Linked DNA regions of Psychroserpens ponticola. Each later gene encodes a partner of the first gene's protein in a complex. Links are inferred from orthologs where the notes say so. Each region holds a gene or a part of one and is shown on either strand. Other genes may lie near its edges. The genes, in order: groL and metK.

The links.
Region 2: the proteins of groL (region 1) and metK are in contact, whole or in part, in a cryo-EM structure (PDB 8P4O), measured with the Escherichia coli proteins. The link is inferred for Psychroserpens ponticola from one-to-one orthologs.

Annotation. Positions count from the first base shown.
Region 1 is NZ_CP116221.1:459,419-470,518, reverse strand. Bases 4,213-7,190 are described here. They hold groL (chaperonin GroEL), read left to right. Parts: upstream 4,213-4,873; coding sequence 4,874-6,508; downstream 6,509-7,190. Other genes in these bases: MUN68_RS01935 (hypothetical protein), read left to right, coding at 6,630-7,190; MUN68_RS01945 (co-chaperone GroES), read left to right, coding at 4,501-4,776; secG (preprotein translocase subunit SecG), read left to right, coding at 4,213-4,352. Also shown: MUN68_RS01975 (sigma 54-interacting transcriptional regulator), read left to right, coding at 1-873; MUN68_RS01970 (DUF7507 domain-containing protein), read left to right, coding at 913-2,259; MUN68_RS01965 (hypothetical protein), read left to right, coding at 2,337-2,528; MUN68_RS01960 (LptE family protein), read left to right, coding at 2,529-3,035; MUN68_RS01955 (hypothetical protein), read left to right, coding at 3,043-3,993; more of secG, read left to right, coding at 3,999-4,212; more of MUN68_RS01935, read left to right, coding at 7,191-9,098; MUN68_RS01930 (hypothetical protein), read left to right, coding at 9,152-11,100.
Region 2 is NZ_CP116221.1:292,806-303,806, forward strand. Bases 7,876-10,754 are described here. They hold metK (methionine adenosyltransferase), read right to left. Parts: upstream 10,003-10,754; coding sequence 8,749-10,002; downstream 7,876-8,748. Other genes in these bases: MUN68_RS01250 (TonB-dependent receptor), read left to right, coding at 7,876-8,424; MUN68_RS01260 (ammonium transporter), read right to left, coding at 10,259-10,754. Outside these bases: MUN68_RS01215 (deoxynucleoside kinase), read right to left, coding at 1-168; MUN68_RS01220 (hypothetical protein), read right to left, coding at 171-953; MUN68_RS01225 (response regulator transcription factor), read right to left, coding at 987-1,667; MUN68_RS01230 (sensor histidine kinase), read right to left, coding at 1,660-3,276; MUN68_RS01235 (hypothetical protein), read left to right, coding at 3,400-3,768; MUN68_RS01240 (GLPGLI family protein), read left to right, coding at 3,771-4,586; MUN68_RS01245 (GLPGLI family protein), read left to right, coding at 4,702-5,613; more of MUN68_RS01250, read left to right, coding at 5,674-7,875; more of MUN68_RS01260, read right to left, coding at 10,755-11,001. UniProt on the Escherichia coli protein: Catalyzes the formation of S-adenosylmethionine (AdoMet) from methionine and ATP.

The DNA.
Region 1 (11,100 bases):
TTCATAAAAGTAGGTTCAAGTAAAGTACAAAAAACTGATGTTCGAATTGTAGCTGCCACAAACGTAAATATGTTTGAAGCTATAAAAAAAGAAAAATTTCGTGAAGACCTTTACTACAGGTTAAGTACTGTAGAAATCAATATACCTCCTTTGAGAGAGCGTCAGGAAGACATTCATTTATTATTTAGAAAATTCGCTAGTGACTTTGCATTAAAATATAAAATGCCAACCATTAAGCTAAATGATGATGCCGTAGACATGCTATTAAAGTTTCGTTGGAATGGTAACATTAGACAACTGCGTAATGTTGCTGAACAAATTTCGGTGCTAGAGCAAAATCGTATTATAAATGCAACGTCGCTTAGAGCTTACTTACCTAATACATCCACAAATTTACCAGCTGTTATAAATAATTCTAAATCTGAAAGCGATTTCAGCAATGAACGTGAAATTCTTTACAAAGTACTTTTTGACATGAAAAGTGATCTTACAGATCTCAAAAAGCTTACGATGGAATTGATGAAAAGTGGCAATGGAAATGAGGTTCAAAAAGACAACGAGCATTTAATTCAGAAAATATATGGTGGCAATAAAGAAAAAGCATCTTTTGAAGATGAATTTCAAGATTTAGAAGTATTACCTATTGCTGATAAAAATGATACGTTTACTGAAACTGTTGATGACGCTTCTCAAGATAAATATCATTTTGCTGAAGAGATTCAAGAGGAAGAAACCTTATCTTTACATGATAAAGAGTTAGAGCTTATAAAAAAATCACTAGAACGTCACAGTGGAAAGCGTAAACTTGCAGCTGCAGAATTAGGCATCAGTGAACGCACTTTATATAGAAAAATAAAGCAATTCGATTTATAGATTTTTTAGTAACTTTAAGGAAATCATAAATTGCATAAAATGAGATTCCTTTTTACGTTTCTAATTACCATACTTCTATTAACCTCTTGTAGTTCTTCTGAAGATCCTGATTCGCAAGAGGTTGACAACTCTGCTATAGAAGTTACAGTTACAGCTTCAGTAATTGACGAAGGTAATGGTATTAATGGTGTTGATGACATTATAGAATACACCATTTCAATACAAAATACTGGAGATGTCTCTTTATCAAGCTTATCTCTTGTAAGTTCATTAAAAGATTTTTTAAATAATTCATTAGAACTTGATACAGCTCCCAATTTTATAAATGCTTCTTTAGGAAGCACAATGGGTTCTATTCAAGCTAGCGAAATTGCTACTTACACTGCACGTTTTACAATTACACAAAGTGAAGTCGACGCAGACGGATTGAGTTATTCGGTAACAGTAAATGCGATGACACCTCAAAATGAAAGTGTTTCTGACCTTAGCGATAATGGTGACGATTCTGATGGTAATTCAGAAAATGATGACACAGAAATCAATATTGAATTTGACCCATTAATTATTGCTGAATATCATTTATTAAATTCAGAAGGAAACCCATCTAACAAGTATTTTTTTAATGCTGATGGTCGTATTAAAGAATTGCACACTACAGATACTAAATTTTATTTTGAGTTTGACAATTCACAACAACTAATCAACATTACCATAACAGATATTAATAATGTTCCTATTGAATCTCAAGATATAGTTTATGGCACTGGAAACCGAATCTTAAGCATTGGAAACCGAAATTTTGAATTCTTTGAAACTGAGAATTATTATATAGATTCTGAAAGTTATTATAGTGATGGGCCATTAACCTATGAAGACAATGGTGTCACTTATGAAGAATATGAATTATGGTATGATAAATATGAAGTATTTACAGGAAATCCTATAGTAAAACGCTGTCTTTATTCAGGTGGCGAGATAACTAATTTAACAACTAACGAGCTACAAGTTTATGGTGACTGTTCTGAATTTGAATCTAATGGATATTCAAATAACGTCACTAATAGTTGTGGAGATACAGACTGTGTTGATTATGGATATGACACAAATCCAAATCCACTTTTTGGTGACACAAATCTTATTGATGTTTATGGTTTTATTAGGAACTTAACCTTTGGAATTCAGCCATCAAAATTAAACATTTTAATAAACGCAAATAACCTAACGCTTATAAATTATTCAGATCCAAGTTATATACTCTATGATTATGAGTTTAATGAAAACAATTTACCCATTACAGGTAGCAAACAATATATGGATGAACTTGGGGCTTATGATATTAATCCATATTCTAGATATTACTACCAAGGTGATGTTATTACAGATTAAATAATTTTTGAAAATTTTATGACAATCAGATTTTTAAAAAAGTTATTTTTGAACTTATAAAATCATCTAAACAATACATGAAAGCAGTTGAAATATTTAGATTAAGACGATCGTTTGGACCAAACAGTTCGGAAGCTATTAGAAAAGAGGCTGAAGATTTAATCAACGAAAAACACTACAAAGGCTATCGATTAATAACCACATCTTTTACAATTGAAGGTGGTAAAATTTATGCTTTCATAACAATGAAACGTCCAAACACGTATTAAATGAACGTATTAAAAAAAATAATTCTCCTTTGTGTACCTGTGCTATTTTTTGGATGCTGGAAGTATTCTTTCACAGGAACTTCAATTGCTGACAATATTGAAACCTTTCAAGTTAATTATTTTCAAAACGCATCAGATTTAGTAGAACCTGGTTTAGATCGTGACTTCACGTTAGCGCTTCAAGATTTGATTTTAAATCAAACCAATTTAAGCATTGTGAATTCTGGTGGTGATTTAATTTATGAAGGTGAAATTACTGAATACCGAATTTCACCAACAACTGCTCAAGCAAATAGTACAGCTGCACAAAACAGACTAACGATTGGTGTTAATGTTCGCTTTTATGATAAAAATGAACCTGAAGAAGAATTTGAAAAACGCTTCTCTTTCTTTTTTGATTATGATGGTGGCGAACAATTAATAGGCTCACAAAAAGATACAGCAATAGAAGAAATTTTTGAGCGTATCACACAAGACATATTTAATGCTACCTTAGCTAAATGGTAATACTATTTTGAATACAACAGATTTCACACACATACTCCAAAACCCTCAGAATATTACACCTGAGCAAACCCAACAATTACAAGAGTTAATCACAGAGTTCCCGTATGCACAATCTGCAAGAGCATTATACCTTAAAGGACTTAAAAACAAAGAAAGCTTTAAATACAACCAAGAGTTAAAAACGACTGCAGCCTACACTACAGATCGTAGTATTTTGTTTGATTATGTCACTTCTGAAGCTTTTAATCAAAATGAAATATCTCAAATTATTAAGCAAAACTCAGAACACCTCAAAGGCATTATTGTCAATGAAGCAGATGATATTTCGATTGACAGAAGTGTTACCATTGACGATGCACTAAAAGAGCATGTAAAAAATACTGAAGGTGTTCTTGACCCACACCTATTTGAAGAAAAGTTAAAAAAAGAAGATGTTGCAAATTTTTTAGCTCTTCGGAATTCTACACCAGAACAAGTAATTCTTGATATTGACGCCAAATCAATAGAAGAAGCTCCAGAAGAAGCTTTACAGATTGGAAAACCCTTAGATTTTAATAAATCTGAAACACACTCATTCACAGAATGGCTAAAAATAACAAGTTTCAAACCTATCAATCGCGAGGAATCAACTACGGTTTCAAAAGACAAATCAGACAATAATTCTGAAAAAACGAACCCTTCAATTCACAAAAAATTTGAGCTTATTGACAAGTTTTTAGAAAGCAATCCAAAAATAGTGCCTTCAAAAGAGAGTCCAAAAATAGAGCTAAAATCAGAGGACACAGCTAAGCATGATGGCTTAATGACAGAGACATTAGCAAGAATCTACCTAGAACAGAATAATTATGAAAAGGCAATTCAATCTTATAAAATTTTAAGTTTGAAATATCCAGAAAAAAGTGGTTTCTTTGCAGACCAAATTAAAGCAGTCAAACAATTACAAGAAAATAATACATAGAACTAATGAATACGTTTACTATATTTTTAATCCTTATCGTACTAGTTGCATTTTTACTAGTCGTAGTAGTAATGGTACAAAACCCAAAAGGTGGCGGATTATCATCTTCTTTTGGAGGTGGTGGCACACAACAAATGGGTGGTGTTAAAAAGACAACAGATTTCTTAGATAAAAGTACTTGGGCTTTAGCTACTTTATTGTTAGCGCTAATTTTAGCATCTAACTTTGCTATTCCTGGAGCTGGTGGTGCTCAAGATTCTAAAGTAATTAATGGAGACGACACAGAAATATCAGTTCCTGTAACAACTCCAAATACTTCAGCTGAAGACACTGCAACTCCTGATGGAGCTACAGAATAACAAATACAAAACATACCATATAAAAAATGCCAACAGTACTGTTGGCATTTTTTATATCTGAAACTTTGTCAGTATTATCCCATTGGCACATTTTTAGCATAATGCATAAGCATTAACATTAATCATTTAATTAAAATCTTATATAACAATGAGCTTAAATATTAAACCATTAGCAGATCGAGTTCTTATTGAACCTGTTCAAGCTGAAACTAAAACAGCTTCAGGAATTATTATTCCAGACAATGCTAAAGAAAAACCACAAAAAGGAAAAGTTGTCGCTGTTGGTAAAGGCACTAAAGATGAACCTATGACTGTTAAAACGGGTAATACTGTTCTATACGGAAAATATGCAGGAACTGAACTAAAGCTAGAAGGTAAAGATTACCTCATCATGCGTGAAAGTGACATATTAGCAATTGTTTAAACAATTCTGTCATTCCGTACTTGATACGGAATCCAATTAAAAATCAGTTAAAAACATAATACTCCTGCATTCGTAGGAATGACAAAAACATAAAAAAATGGCAAAAGATATAAAATTTGATATTGAAGCACGTGACGGATTAAAACGTGGTGTTGATGCATTAGCAAATGCAGTAAAAGTAACCTTGGGACCAAAAGGGCGTAATGTAATTATTAGCAGATCATTTGGAGCACCTCAAGTCACTAAAGATGGTGTTACTGTAGCAAAAGAAGTAGAACTTGAAAATGAGCTTGAAAATATGGGAGCTCAAATGGTTAAAGAAGTCGCTTCTAAAACTAATGATTTAGCTGGAGACGGAACAACAACTGCTACAGTTTTAGCTCAAGCCATCGTTAAAGAAGGGTTGAAAAATGTTGCTGCTGGTGCAAATCCAATGGATTTAAAACGTGGTATCGACAAAGCTGTAATTGCAATTACTGAAAACTTAGATAAGCAATCTAAAAAGGTTGGTAATTCTTCTGAAATGATTAAGCAAGTCGCTTCAATTTCTGCAAATAATGATGATACTATTGGTGATTTAATTGCAACTGCTTTTGGTAAAGTTGGAAAAGAAGGTGTAATCACTGTAGAAGAAGCTAAAGGAACCGATACCTATGTTGATGTTGTTGAAGGCATGCAGTTTGATAGAGGTTACCTTTCTCCTTACTTTGTTACAGATTCGGATAAAATGATTGCAGATTTAGAAAATCCATATATTTTATTATTCGATAAAAAGATTTCTAACTTACAGGAAATTCTTCCAATTCTAGAACCTGTTGCACAATCTAGCAGACCATTATTAATTATCGCTGAAGATGTTGAAGGTCAGGCCTTAGCAACTTTAGTAGTTAATAAATTACGTGGTGGACTTAAAATTGCTGCTGTAAAAGCTCCAGGATTTGGAGACAGAAGAAAAGCAATGTTAGAAGACATAGCCATCTTAACTGGTGGAACTGTAATTTCTGAAGAAAGAGGCTTTTCTCTTGAAAATGCAGATTTAAGCATGTTAGGTACTGCTGAATCTATCATGATTGATAAAGACAACACAACAATTGTAAATGGTTCTGGAAAGTCTTCAGATATTAAAGCAAGAGTTAATCAAATAAAAGCTCAAATTGAAACGACTACGAGTGATTATGACAAAGAAAAACTTCAAGAACGTCTGGCTAAATTAGCTGGTGGTGTTGCTGTTTTATATGTTGGTGCTGCTTCTGAAGTGGAGATGAAAGAAAAGAAAGATCGTGTTGATGATGCTTTACATGCTACAAGAGCTGCAGTTGAAGAAGGTATCGTCGCTGGAGGTGGTGTTGCATTGGTTAGAGCAAAATCAGTTTTAGAAAAAATCACTACTGAAAACCTTGATGAAGTTACAGGAATTCAAATTGTAGCTAGAGCAATTGAAGCGCCTTTAAGAACCATTGTTTCTAATGCAGGTGGTGAAGGTTCTGTAGTCATCTCTAAAGTTATGGAAGGTAAAAAAGACTTCGGTTTTGATGCCAAAACAGAAACTTATGTTGATATGCTAAAAGCAGGAATTATCGATCCTAAAAAAGTAACTCGTGTTGCTTTAGAAAATGCAGCATCTGTTGCTGGAATGATTCTAACTACTGAATGTGCATTAGTTGACATTAAAGAAGATACTCCTGCTGGCGGAATGCCACCAATGGGAGGCGGAATGCCAGGAATGATGTAAAATCATTTTGATAAAATTTTTTAAATTATAAAAGAGCTTTCAAATATTTGGAAGCTCTTTTTTTTATTATAAGGCACAAAATTTGTGATTTTATCTTTATCTTAATCAATAAATTCATATCATGAAAAATCTCTACTCAGTTTTATCTTCCGTAAGTATTCATCATTTACCTAAATTAGTTTTTGCTTTTTCATTCCTCTTTTTGTTGACTCCAAGCATCACCTATTCCCAAAACAAAGAAAATATTTTAGAAGACAGTTACACGTCATACTTTAATGCAGAACGTGAAACTATTTATTTACATTTCAATAAACATAAATTCCTACTAAATGAATCTATTTGGTTTAAAGGCTATATTTACGATAAAAAAGGAGACATTCCTTTTATAACATCTTCAAATATTTATGTTAGTCTTTATGATAAAGATGGAAACACACTAAAAACCAACCTATATTATGCAGAAAACGGAACATTTTCTGGTCAGTTTAAAGTCACTAAAAATCTAGCTTCTGGTCATTACTTTATTAAAGCACACACCAATTGGATGAAAAATTTTCAGGAGGATGAGTCTTTTACTTCCGAAACGCTTCAAATTATAAACCCAAATTCTGAAACTAATGAGGTAATAGAAAATAACACCTCTACATTCGATTTACAATTTTTACCAGAAGGAGGTCATTGCATATCTGATGTCACCAATAGTATTGGCTATAAAATTATAAATTGTGAAGGCAAAGGCTTAATGATAAATGGACAAATTGTAAACTCGAAAAATGAAATCATAAATACTTTTAAAAGCAATCTATTTGGAATAGGTAAATTTGATCTTCACATGGTAACTGGTGAAAGTTATACTGCAAAATACACAATTAATAATAAGAATTTTGAAACCAAATTACCTATAAGTAGACCTATAGGGTTTTCAATATCTTTAAACAATTACACCACTAAACTCATCACTTATTTAACACTTAAAACAAATAAGAATACACTTCTAAAAGAGGCTGGAAAAACCTACTATGTCGTAATTCATCAAAATAACAAAAGCTCTGTCATTAATCTTGAGATTGACAAATTAAACCTAAACCATGTCATTCCAATTGATAACAAAAAACTTCCTATTGGTGTGAATACGATAACCGTTTTCAACGATCAACTTCAGCCATTGCTAGAGCGTTTAATATTTAATTATAGAGAAGGTGATTATATTAAAACCAATCTAACTGCAAAACCGATTAGCAATGATTCTATTCCAATACATATTAATTTAAAAGACAATTCTAATGTTGCATTCTCATCTAATATTAGTGTTTCAGTTCTTCCTGCAGAAACCGAATCGCTAAGCACAAGCAGAAACATAATTAGTAGTATTTATATTGATCCCTATATAAATGGTGAATTAGAAAATGCGAATTTTTATTTTGAAGATGTTAATAGGATTAAATCCTTTCATCTTGATCTTGCCTTACTCACTCAAGGATGGAGTAAGTACAAATGGGATAATATTAAAAAAGGGACTCAAAATCTTATCATACCATTTGACAAAGGGGTAACAATAAATGGCACCATAAATGAGACTTTAGATCCTAAATCTAAATATCAGATTCAACTGTTTTCACTCGTAAATAATATTAACGAAACGAGACCTATTGGAGAAGACAAGGCATTCAACTTTGACAACTACTATATACAAGATTCAACTAAAGTTCATTTTAGTGTTTTTAAAGATGGAGAAAAAATAGCACAGCCAAAACTTTACGCGAAGGTTCTTAACAAAGACAGGAGTTCGTTGAACCAAATTTTTAAATCACCTAATACTTGTAGTATCATTGAATCTAACCAAGTAATCGAGCTTACAAAATATGCTGACATTGATTTTAAAGGAGAAGTACTTGATACGATAAACCTATATTCAAAAAACACTGTGAAACAAAAAAAACAAGAGAATGTATTAAAATATATAGGGAATGCTTACAGTAAAGGCATTAAAGTTGGATCTGATCAAGAGCGGGCTTTTCCATTTATTATAGACATTATCAATGCTAATGGATTCACTGCTAGAAATGATGTTGGACGAATTACTATTTTTAATAGGCAACCTGTTTCTTTCCTTGGAAGCAACTCTCCACTACTCATCGTTGATGATGTAAACTTTGGAAGAGATTATCAAGTTTTAACAAGCATGCGAACCAATGAAATTGATGAAATATATTTTAATAAATCTGGTCTAGGCTATGGATCAAGAGGTGGAGCTGGTGTGATTAGAATTTATTTAAAAAAAGACTTAGGACTTCTATCTGATAATAGTTTAGCACGATACGCAAATTCACTATTAGTTAGTGGTGGATTCGCAGATCAAAAAGAATTTTATTCACCTTTATTTTATAATAAATCAAACCATTTATTTAATACTTATGGTGCCGTTGACTGGCAACCTAAACTGATCTCTGATAAGAACGGCAACATCCAATTTAAAATAAAAAAACCTGATGCTGATAGGTTATTATTTATTATTGAAGGCTTTACTGTAAATGGTAAATTGATTTCTGAAATCAAAGAATTTTCAATTAGCAAAAACACGAACAATTAACCCAAAGATCAATTATAATCAATAAATTGAACACTATTAACCTCAATTCAAATATGAAAAAACAACACTTAGTATTATTCGTTTTACTTAGCTTTTTAGTAAACCTTACTAATGCTCAAGTTGAGAGAAAAAACCAATTAGAAGACACATACGCTTCCTATTATAGTATTGAAAGAGAGACGATACATTTACACCTTAACAAAAATGTATTTATTCTTGAAGAACCTGTTTGGTTTAAAGCCTACATTTACAATAAGGACACTAATAAACCAGCTATAAATTCTACAAATATTTTTGTGAGTTTATATGATGAAAAAGGCAAAGAAATTGATAAAAAATTGTTTTTTGCACAAAATGGTGTCGTTAGTGGTACAATGGAATTAAGCTCAGCTGTAACACCTGGTAATTATTATTTAAGAGCCTATACCAATTGGATGAATAATTTTCCTGAAGATGAATCTTTTACATCTTTACCTATTCATGTTGTCAATCCTTATAAAGAAGAATTAGAAGCGTTTCAAGATGAAGAAACAGCAACTCCTCATGATGTTCAATTTTTACCAGAAGGTGGTTATGCCATAGAAAACTCGAACAATACAATTGGTGTTAAAGTTTCAAATTTAAATCAAAATGAATCAAAAATAAAAGGCTCCATTTTTGACAATAATACTACTGAAGTATTAACCTTTGAAACTAATTCGTTTGGTCATGGTAAATTCAATTTAATATATGAAAAGGACAAAACATACTATGCCGTTTACACTATTAACAATAAAGAAGAAAAAACATTCTTACCTAAACCCAAACCAACTGGGTTCAATATAACAATTGACAATTACAGCAACGAAAAATACACGTACATAAATCTTAAAACAAATGCGAATACATTAGAACTCAACAAAGGTAAAACGTATTATCTTGTTATAAATCAGAATTCAAAAATTTCAGTTGTTAATCTTGATTTAAACAATCTTAAAACACAGAACACCATTCCAGTAGAATCAGCAAACTTAGTTCCAGGAGTGAATACTATTGCATTATTTGATGATAATTCAAATCCAATTTTAGAACGCTTAATTTTCAATTATCAAAATATAAACGTAGCATCTGTTAACACCAATATAAAAAAAGTTAAAGATTCAATCACAGTTAATTTAAAGGTTAATACACAAAACAACCAAAATCAATTATCCCAATTAAGCGTAAGTACTTTACCAAACATTAATATCACCAATGCTTCAAATGCAGATATCATGTCTTCATTTTTAATTCATCCCTATATTAAAGGTCAGGTTCAAAATGCAAGTCATTATTTTAAAAATGTAGATCGATTAAAAAAATACGATTTAGATTTATTATTACTCACACAAGGCTGGAGTAAATACGAATGGAAAAACATTAAAAAAGGGCAGCTTCCAGTAACCTATGGTTTTGAAGTTGGTCTTAAAATTGAAGGCACTTTTAATAGATATGCAAAAAAACATCGTTCAAATAAAACTCAAATGTTTTCAATGACAAATGGCGTTAATGAAAATACAACTATAGACCAAAACACAAATACATTTGTTTTTGACAACTATTTTTTAAAAGATGGAGCTGTCATTAATTTCTCATTATATGAAAATGATAAAGCTGTACCTAAGGTAAACCCTGTAATACAAACTATAAATGGCAAAAGAGAATTAATGCATGCTTTTAAATCTAAAACAAAAGTTATTCGTAAAAAATCGACTCAATCAGATTTAAGAACGGCTTTTAAAGCTTATAATATAGAAAAGCTAGACACAGTAAATCTTTCATATAAAAAGAAAAAAGTAGTAGAGAAACCTTTAAAGCACGAAAAATCATATATCGCAAATAAATACAGTAATGGTATAAAAATAGATTCCATGATTGAACGAACTTATTTTAATATTTCAGATCTAATAAATGCCAATGGTTTTGTTGTTGAAGATCTAGCAGGTACTGGTTTTACAAGAATTAAAAATAGAAATCCAGTAAC
Region 2 (11,001 bases), 160 kb from region 1 along the record:
ATATACTTGTAAATTAAAACTCCAACGTTCCATTTGATTGTAAAAATCATCGAGATAAGGGTTGTCCACAACATCTTCAAGCTGAGGTTCCCATTTGTAATGTTTAGCGAGTAATTTTGTGAGTGTTGTTTTACCAGCACCTATATTTCCTGCAACTGCAACATGCATATCTAATTGATTTTTAGTTGGTATTTATGGAGTTTTTTAAGATCGTAAATATACAAGGTTTCATTGGTCAATAAAAACTGATTTATTAACAATTTTGGAAGATTTATAGGTACAATGTCTTCTTTTTTCTTGTGTTTGAAATATAAGTGGTCTTCTTTTTTAAAAATAAGATGGCCATTGCTTTTTGTGATTTTGGTAAAACCAGTATTTTCAATTTTTGAAATCATGCTTCCAAAGTAATTATATTGATAGAGGTATTTTTTAGTTAGTAGCCAGCAATAATTGTAATCACTTACTAGGTCTAAAACTTCAGATTGCACAGGAACAGCAGAGAAACGGGTTTTGTTAGTTTTGTAATCGAAGAGTTCCAATTGCTGAAAATCCATATTGAAAACCCAAAGTGTATTATCAAAACCAGTTGAAACATGTGATATATTTTTATAAGGGTGGATTGTGTTGAAATCGATTTTGAAAATTTCGGCAAGTCGATTATCTAAAATGACAACCATATTGAAATCTTGATAAAACAAATTAATTTTTAGCGGATTAAATGTATTTGCTGTCGTGATTTCGCCTAATTGATAATTGCTGTAATTTATAGATGTACCATTTTTATCTTGCTTGTAAATAGTATTGTGTTGCAAGTAGTAAAAGGTTTCGAAATTATCTAAGGCAATAATTTGATCTATTTTTAAATCCGTAGACTTTATAAGTGTCGCATCAATAGATTCTTGACTATTGAGTAACATTGAAAATAAAAAATAAATGTAAATTAAGTGTCGCATTGCAATTTGAAAAGTACAAAAATCAAACCACTTTTAGCAGATTAATTTATACCCAAAACCTCTAACGTTTAAAATTTGAATAGAATTGTCTCTGTTTAGTTTTTTGCGAAGCTTAGTAATAAAAACATCCATGCTTCTTGCATTAAAAAAATCGTCATTTCCCCAAAGTTTATTTAAAATTAATGAACGATCTAGAACTTTGTTTTTGTTCTTTACTAAATGAAATAGTAAATGGGCTTCACGATGAGTGAGTTGAACAAATTCATCTCCATTATGTTGTAGTGTTTGCTTTGGGAAATCAAAAGTATAATCACCTATTTGAAGTATTTCAGAGGTTTTTTGAACTTTAGTTCTATTGAGTAAATTATTAATTCTAACTATCAATTCTTCCATGCTGAAAGGTTTTTTTAGGTAATCATTGCCTCCAATAGTAAATCCTTCAACTACATCTTGCGTTTGTGATTTTGCTGTTAAAAAGATAATAGGAATGCTGTCATCAATAGCTCTTATGTCTTTCGCTAAAGTGAAGCCATCTTTTTTTGGCATCATAACGTCTAAAACTAGAAGTTCAGGGTTTTTAGTTTGGTATGTGTCTAAGGCTTTTTCTCCGTCGTCACATAGTAATACATTAAAGTCTCTTGTTTCTAAGCTTTCTTTTATAATCTGCCCTAAAGCAGGTTCGTCTTCAGCAAGTAAAATGGTTGTTTTATGCATAAGCTAAGACGATTTTAAATGTTGTTTTTTGTTTTTCTAGTTGAATTTGAATCGTTCCGTTGTGCTTTTCAATAATCTTTTTAGTGTAGTATAGTCCTATTCCAAACCCTTTAATATCATGTGTATTGCCTTTAGGAACGCGGTAAAATTTCTCGAAAACACGATCTTTATTGGCTTTTGTAAGTGAGGTTCCATTGTCTGAAACTGAAATTTCTATTTGTGATGATTTGCTTTTTAGTTGAATTTCAATTTGATTTCCTCCATACTTGAAAGCATTATCAATAATATTATTAATTGCATTTTCAAAATGAAAAATATCGACATTTATAAAGACATTGTCATCGATGTCGCAATGGACCAATTTGTCATTTTGTATTTTATGTTTTTCAATAACTGCTGTTATGACTTCTGAAATATTATAACGCTCTGTATTGAGTTCTAAATTTTCACTGTCAAGCGTTGCGGTTTCTAATAGTTTTTCGACCATAGTATTTAGTTTAGATAATTGTGTGCTTGACATATCTAAATAGTTTTTTGTTTTTTCTTTATCGTCAATGACGTTAAAGCTCTGAATGCTTTCTAGTGCGACACCAATGGTTGCGATAGGTGTTTTAAACTCATGAGTGATATTGCTGATTAAATCGTTTTTAACTTCAGATAATTGCTTTTGGTGTTTTATGATTCTCAACAAATAGAATAAGCAACTAATAACAGCAAGGATAAGTAATGTAGACAGCGAGATGCCTAAAAAGCTACGTTTGAAAGTTTCACTTACTGGGTTCTTAAAGTTTAGTGTGATAATTTCATCTGCTTTTAAATAGGTTGTTTTTGCGTTCTTTTTTATAGGGAATTCAGCTTGATTATTAATTTTAGACGAATGTAAAGTGTCTTTATTTTTTAAATGAGTAACATAAAAATCATTAGAAACACCTTTGTTTTTCAATTCAGAAATAAGTAAAGAATCTAACTTTTTATAATCTAAAGAGTCTTGTTGCATAGCAATATAAATAGTAGAAAGCCCTTTAATTAGTTTTAAACTATCTCTCGATTTTTTGCCCCAAAACACCTTGTTAGCTGTGATTGATTTTGCGTTTTTGTCAAAGGTTAATCCTCTTTTATTGTCTTTAGAAAGCTGTGTGAATTTTTCAGTTTTTAAGGTGTCTCCAGAAGCTGTTTCTTTATTAAAATAGTCTTCGTAAGAATCAAACATGTCATTAATATACATGTTGTCTATACTGTCTAAATCGGATTGGTCGTTTCCAGAAATATCAATAGTTGTAATCTTAAATATAGAATCGTGACCTGTGTTTTGTTCTTTTATGGTTTTGATTTTAGTTTTAAATGGTTTTAATATGGTGTCCCAAGCAACATGACTAAAATCGGTTTTGTCATTGGTGTCAGTCGAATTTATAACGGTTAGAAAATTCTTTTTAGAAAGGGTTGTGTAATACGTTTCTACGGCATTGTCTAAACTCCATTGTATGTCATTATAAACCTGTTGTTTATTGGTTTGATAATTTTTGTAATTCCAAAATACCTGAATAGCAATCGTGCTAATAATCACAAAAACAATAAGATATAAGATGTATTGATAGCGTTTATCATTCATAATTCAAATGTAAATGTTAATAGACGCAAAAACTAATCGGTTAACACACGTTAACATTGGTTAACTAAAAGCCATGAAAGGCACAATTATATTTGCAGAGTACTAATCATAAAATCAATACATATGAAATCAGTAATTACAATTCTATTCCTATTATTAGCAACAATTAGTTTTGCTCAGCCACAAAATTTTAATGATTCGGAACCATTACAAATAACTAAGTTTTCCGATTTTAAAATTTCAATGACAGTAGATTCTGCGTCAGATATAGAATCTACATTTAAATTGAAAGATATCAAAGATGTTTTAAATGATGTAAGTGAAGATGAAAACATATCGTTTGAAATTATTTGCAATGGAAATCAAATATCTAAAGGAGAAAAAAGTAAAGTATCATACAAGGTGAAAGGTAATACTAATAATCTAAAGCCTTTTTTGAAAACGATAAAAAAGATTAGAAAAGGAGCAATTAACTATTATAAAAACAAATAATAATGAAAGTATACATGAGTTTTTTAGTCGCTGCAATACTTTTAGTAGTAACAAAAATGGATGCGCAAGAATTTAAAGGAAAGGCCATATATAAATCACATCGTAAAGTGGATTTAAAAATGGATGACAATGACAAGAATTCTGAAATGAAAAAGCAGATTCAAGAACAATTGAGAAAACAATTTCAGCAGGAATACACACTAACTTTTGATCAATATCAATCTCTTTATAAAAAGAATGAAAAATTAGCAGCTCCAGCACCAGCTTCTAATGGAATTCAAATTACGATTTCTGAAGGATCTGATCTTTTGTATAAAAACATCAAAGAGAAGCGTTTTGTAAATCAAACCGAAATTTACGGCAAGCAATTCCTTATTAAAGATAGTTTAATAACTAAGAGTTGGACATTGGTAAATGAGACCAAAAACATAGGAATTTACACATGCTTTAAGGCGACTTTTTCAGAAACTTATGAGACGCAAACAATTACAGAAGAAGGTAAGTTAGATAAAGTTGCTAAAGATCGACTTACTACAGCTTGGTATACGCCACAAATTCCGATTAATAATGGTCCAGAAGATTTTAATGGTTTGCCTGGTTTAATTCTTGAAATTAATGATGGAGAATTAACTTTAGTTTGTACTAGAGTCGTGATGAATCCAGATGAATCAATAGACATAAAAGAGCCAAAAAAAGGAAAAGAAGTCACTCAGGCTAAATTTGACGAAATAATGGATAAGAAAACGGAAGAGCAAATGGAAAACATGAGATCAAGAAGAGGTGATGGTGAAAAAGTGATGATTAAAATTGGTGGATAATTAAGTTTAATTATTTAATAAAATTTTAACTTTTTCGAATTTAACTATTTAATGTTTTTAGAGTCTTACATATTTTAATGGGTTAATTTTACCCACAAATAAAATATAGGATATCATGACTCAATTTATCACAAGAATTTGTACTGTTTTCTTTGTATTAGTAACAACAGTAATTTCAGCGCAACAAGACTTTCAAGGACAAGCAATTTATCAAACCAAAACAACTGTAGATATGAGTAATTTTGGTGGAGGACAAATGAGTGATCAGCAAAAAAAGCAAATTGCTGAACGTATGAAAAGTATGTTAGAAAAAACATATATCCTTAATTTTAATCGAAGTGAATCTACATACAAGGAAGAAGAAAAATTGGATGCTCCTGGTGTTGGAGGTGGTCGTATGAGGGGCTTTATGAGTAGTTTTACTGGTGGTCCTCAATATAAAGACATTAAAGAAAATGTGATTCTGCAAGAACAAGAGTTTTTTGGTAAACAATTTTTGGTTAAAGATTCATTGCCAAAATTAGAATGGAAACTAGGTAGTGAAACAAAGAAGATTGGACAATATACTTGTTTTAAAGCAACGGCTACAAAGTCTGTTGATGAAATGGATTTTATGAGCATGCGTAGACGAGGAAGAAATAATGATGATAAGAAAGAAGACGAAAAGAAAGAAGGTGAGGAAATTACAGATACTACAAAAACAGAATTAGATAATCCATTAGATGAACTTGAGACTCCAAAATTTGTTGTAGTTACGGCTTGGTACACACCTCAAATTCCTGTTAGTACTGGACCTGGTGAATATCATGGGCTTCCAGGATTAATTCTAGAAGTTCAAGCAGATAAAACCGTTATGCTCTGTACTAAAATAGTAATGAACCCTCAAGAAAAAGAGGGAATTAATAAGCCTGAGACTGGAGAAGTCGTTACTCGTGAAGCGTACAATACCATAATGAAAGAGAAAATTGAAGAGATGAGAGAAATGTATGGTGGTCGTGGTGGACGAGGAGGTGGACGAAGAAATTAATAACTAAACCAAAGTTTCAATTTTCCGAAGTGAAATAATCAAAGAAACAAAATTCAATACATGAGAAATTTAATTTTACTCGCGTTACTGCTAGTGACAAGCATAACTAGTGCGCAAATTACAGTGCAAGGTGTCGTAAAAGACAGTTTGGGAGCTCCTCTTGAGTTGGCTAATATTATAGCTATTAATAAAGCAACAAAGGCGATGGGTTCCTACGCGATATCAAATGATAAAGGCAGATTTAAGCTTGATTTAGATATGAATACAACCTATACAATTCAAGTGAGCTATATTGGAATGAAATCGCTTTCCGAAGAAATAGCAACCAAAGAAGATGATATTACAAAAAACTATACTCTTGAATACGATAATGCTCTTGATGCTGTTGAATTAACTTACGAAATGCCAGTAACCATTAAAGGTGATACTTTAGTGTATAACGCAGATTCGTTTAAAGATGGTTCTGAACGAAAACTAGAAGACGTTCTCAAGAAATTACCAGGTGTCGAAATTAATGACGATGGGCAAATTGAAGTCGAAGGTAAAGTCGTCAATAAATTAATGGTTAATGGAAAAGATTTTTTTGATGGTGATTCGAAATTGGCAACAAAAAATATTCCGTCAAATGCAGTTGATAAGATACAAGTGTTGCGTAATTACTCTGAAGTTGGGCAATTAAGAGGTGTGCAAAATAATCAAGATAATGTTGCCATAAATATAAAACTTAAAGAAGGAAAAGAAAATTTCTGGTTTGGAGATGTAACAGCTGGAGTAGGAGTTGCTACAGATGATGAATTGTATTTGGTTCAGCCTAAACTGTTTTACTATAGTCCCAAATACAGTGTCAATGTCATTGGTGATTTAAATAATATTGGAGAAGTGGCTTTAACGAATCGCGATATTAGAAATTTTGGAGGCGGATTTAGGCGTCCTAGTCAGAGTAGTGGAACAAGTATTAATTTAGGCGATAATGGACTTGGAGGATTAACAAGTATTGCTAATGCTCAAGAAATTGAATCAAAACTCGGAGCTGCTAACTTTAGTTACTCACCAAATAAGGCTTTAGACCTAAGCGGATTTTTTATCTACAATAGCAGTCGTTTACGAACTCGTGAAGAAAGTTTTGTAAGATATATCGATTCTGATTTAGGAATTCCTAATGAAGAAACCGTTCAAACAGGAAGAGAAGCATCTAATCAAGGCATCGCAAAATTAAGTGCGTCGTATAAACCGAATGCTAATAATCAATTAGATTATGATCTTTTAGGACGCATGTCTAGTGATTCAGAAATGCAAAGCGAAGTGTCGTCTGTTGTTGGTAGTACAGATCAAATAGACGAAGTAAATCCGTTTAGTATCAATCAAAACCTGAACTATTATTACACGTTAAACGAGAAAAATATTTTTGCTCTAGAAGCACAGCACCTTATAAAAGACGAAGATCCTTTTTACAATGCAATGCTTGTCAATGATCCTACAAATAACTTTGATGCTCCTCAAGATCAAGATGCATTTGATGGCACTGCTGATGCTTTAGGAATTGATAGAGATCAATTTGGGTATAACCTAAATCAAAACAGACGTATCAAGTCCAATCAATTAGACGCTAAATTAGATTACTACTATATTTTAAATAATAAGAGTAATATTAACCTAACCTTAGGTACGATTTTAAGCAATCAAAAATTTAATTCTAATATTTTTCAGTTTTTAGATGATGGTTCATATCTAGATCCAGTAGCAACATTAGAAGATGGTGATGGTAATCTTTTACAAAATGAAAACGATACAGAGTATAATTTTAGTGATGTGTATTTAGGATTCAGATATCGTGTTAAAACAGGAAAATTCACCATAACTCCAGGCTTTTCTTTACACGCTTATGGAAATAAAAACACACAGTTTGGCGTTGAGCATAAAGACAATTTCTTTAGGGTAATGCCAGAATTTGAAACACTTATTCAGTTTAAAAAGAGTGAAAGTTTAACCTTCAGTTATAACATGAGCAACTCTTTTACAGATGTAACGAATTTAGCTGAAGGCATAGTTTTAAATAGCTTTAGTAACATTAGTTATGGTAATCCTGAATTGCAAAACTCATTATCACATAATTTGAGTTTGAGATATTTCAGTTTTAACCTTTTTAATTATACTAATGTGTTTGCTTTTGCAAATTATAGTAAGAATATAGATCAAATTAGAAGCGAAACAAATTTTGATAATGTGATTAGAACAAGTTCATATTTCAACTCTAACTTTGCCGATGAATCCGCAAGTGTGTTTGGTCGTGTTGAGCGAACTTTCAAAAAGATTAGAGCAAGATTGGGAGCGCGTTTTTCTTATGCGAAACAAAATCAAATTGTTCAAGGAGAGCAAACCGTTAACCAAAGTTTTACTCAAAGTTATTCGCCAGAGTTACGTACCAATTTTAGAGAAGCACCAAATGTGCGTTTAAAATATGATTATTCTATTAGTAAAAACGACCAAGGCTCAACATCTACCAAGTTCATTACAAATTCTCCTTCAGTTGAGTTTGATGCTTACATCTGGAAATCAGTAACATTCAGAACAGACTATACCTATACCAATCAGGATGATGGTGTAAGACCATCTCAGTCGTTCCAAACTTGGGATGCGAGTTTAGCATATAGAAAAGATAAAGATGCCAAATGGGAATATGAAGTCAAAGCGTCTAACTTGTTAGATATCGATTCTAAAGTCAATAACAGCTCAAGTAATATTTCAGTATTTAACTCAGAGACCTTTATACAGCCTAGGTTTGTAACGTTTAGAGTGGTTTATTCATTGTAGTATTTTGGGCGTTCAGCTTTAACGAAAAAAGTCAAACTAGCAGTAGAACCTGCAGGCTATTCGCTGTATCTTTTTTGAAAAAACAAAAAAGGATGCCGCTACTATCCTTAACGCATAAAAAAGCTTTCTCTAAATAAGAAAGCTTTTGTTTTATGAAATATATATGTGGATCTATCTCTTAAAACACCGTTATCCTTAAAAATGTTTTAATCAATGTCGTTTGTGTTTAGTAGATGCAAAACCTTTAAAAAGGTTGCGTTGGGTTCAAAAAAACCTCTAAGATGAACTTAGAGGTTTTAAATAATTTGTTGTTTATTGTAGTGTTTACAATCCAAAAGCAGATTTCACCATATCTACATAATCTAATTTTTCCCAAGTAAATAATTCTACATCTAATGTAATCGTTTCGCCATGAGGTTGGCTAAATGTTTTGCTAACTGTTTCTGCATCTCTTCCCATATGACCATAAGCCGCAGTTTCGCTATACATTGGCTGACGAAGTTTTAAGCGTGATTCAATGGCTGCTGGTCGCATATCGAAAATTGCAGTAATCTTTTCAGCAATTTCTCCATCAGTAATATTAAACGGACAAGTGCCATAAGTGTCTACAAATATTGAAGTCGGTTCTACAACACCAATAGCATAACTTACTTGAACTAAAATTTCATCACAAATACCAGCTGCAACCATGTTTTTTGCAATATGTCTTGTGGCATAAGCAGCACTTCTGTCAACTTTACTTGGATCTTTTCCAGAGAAAGCACCACCACCATGAGCACCTTTTCCGCCATAAGTATCAACTATAATTTTGCGGCCAGTTAATCCTGTATCACCATGTGGTCCTCCAATTACAAACTTTCCTGTTGGATTAATATGATAGGTGATATCATCATTAAATAATACTTGAATGTGTTCTGGTAATTTTGCTACAACTCTTGGTATTAAAATATCAACAATATCTTTTCTGATTTTAGCTAACATGTCCTCATCTTCATCAAAATCATCATGTTGGGTAGATACAACAATAGCATCTATACGTTGCGGCAAGTTGTCATCGCTATATTCAATTGTTACTTGACTTTTAGAATCGGGACGTAAATAGGTGATGTCGTTATTTTCTCGTCTAAGTTCTGCAAGTTCTTTTAAAATTCTATGTGATAAATCTAAAGCTAAAGGCATGTAGTTTTCAGTTTCGCGAGTGGCATAACCAAACATCATTCCTTGATCTCCTGCGCCTTGTTCATCTTTGCTAGCTCTATCTACACCACGATTAATATCTTCAGATTGTTCATGAATAGCAGAAAAAACACCACAAGAGTTGCCATCAAACATGTATTCGCTCTTCGTGTAGCCGATTTTGTTAATCGTATCACGAGCAATTTTTTGAACGTCTAAATACGTGTTCGATTTCACTTCGCCAGCTAATATAACTTGACCAGTAGTTACTAAAGTTTCACATGCTACTTTAGATTCGCTATCAAACGCTAAAAAGTTGTCTATTAATGCATCGCTAATTTGATCTGCGACTTTATCTGGATGTCCTTCTGAAACACTTTCCGAAGTAAATAAATATGCCATAATCTCTAAATATTTGTTTCTAATATGTTGTTAAGATTGCTTGGTCGCTAGAGAAGTTATAAACTAACTGCTTTAGCATTTTTTGTATACTGTTTTTTTAGTATTAGAGGTTGCAATCAGAACAAATTTTTCCTCTTTTTTTATTGAAGACAAAAATACATATAATATTGAAACTAGAAAATGCTTAATTAAAGGAATTAAAAAGCCTTTAACAATGATGTTAAAGGCTTAAAAACTAATAAAACTAATTCACACGCTAATGTTCGTTTAATCTAAAGTCTGGATAGGCGTCCATGCCGTGTTCATGAGCATCTAGACCTTCTAATTCTTCTCGTTCTGAAACTCTAATGCCAACTGTCTTTTTCATAATAAAAATGATTAAGAATGAAGAGACAATACAGATGCCTGCATACGATACAACTCCAATAAGCTGACTTACAAATTGTGCGCCTCCAGCCAAAGCTCCAAAAATTCCAACAGCTAAAGTTCCCCAAATACCGCAAACTAAATGTACAGCAATTGCTCCTACAGGGTCGTCAAGTTTTAATCTGTCAATTAGAGATACTGCGAATACTATAATAGCTCCAGCAACGGCTCCAATTATAATAGCATCTGTTGGATTCATTTGATCTGCTCCAGCAGTAATTCCAACTAATCCACCTAGAATTCCATTTAGAAACATGGTTAAGTCTAAGTTCTTGAATTTTAGTGTAGATACTAGAGCTGCTACAACACCACCTGATGCTGCAGCCAAACAAGTTGTAACTAATGTTAGCGATGTTAATCCTGGATCTGCAGATAATACTGAGCCACCATTAAATCCAAACCACCCTAACCATAGAATAATAACACCAGCTGTTGCTAATGGAATATTGTGACCAGGAATTGCTTGTAGTTTCCCGTCTTTGAACTTCCCGATTCTTGAGCCTAGTAAACATACAGCTACTAAAGCTGCCCATCCTCCAACTGAGTGGACTAATGTTGAGCCTGCAAAATCAT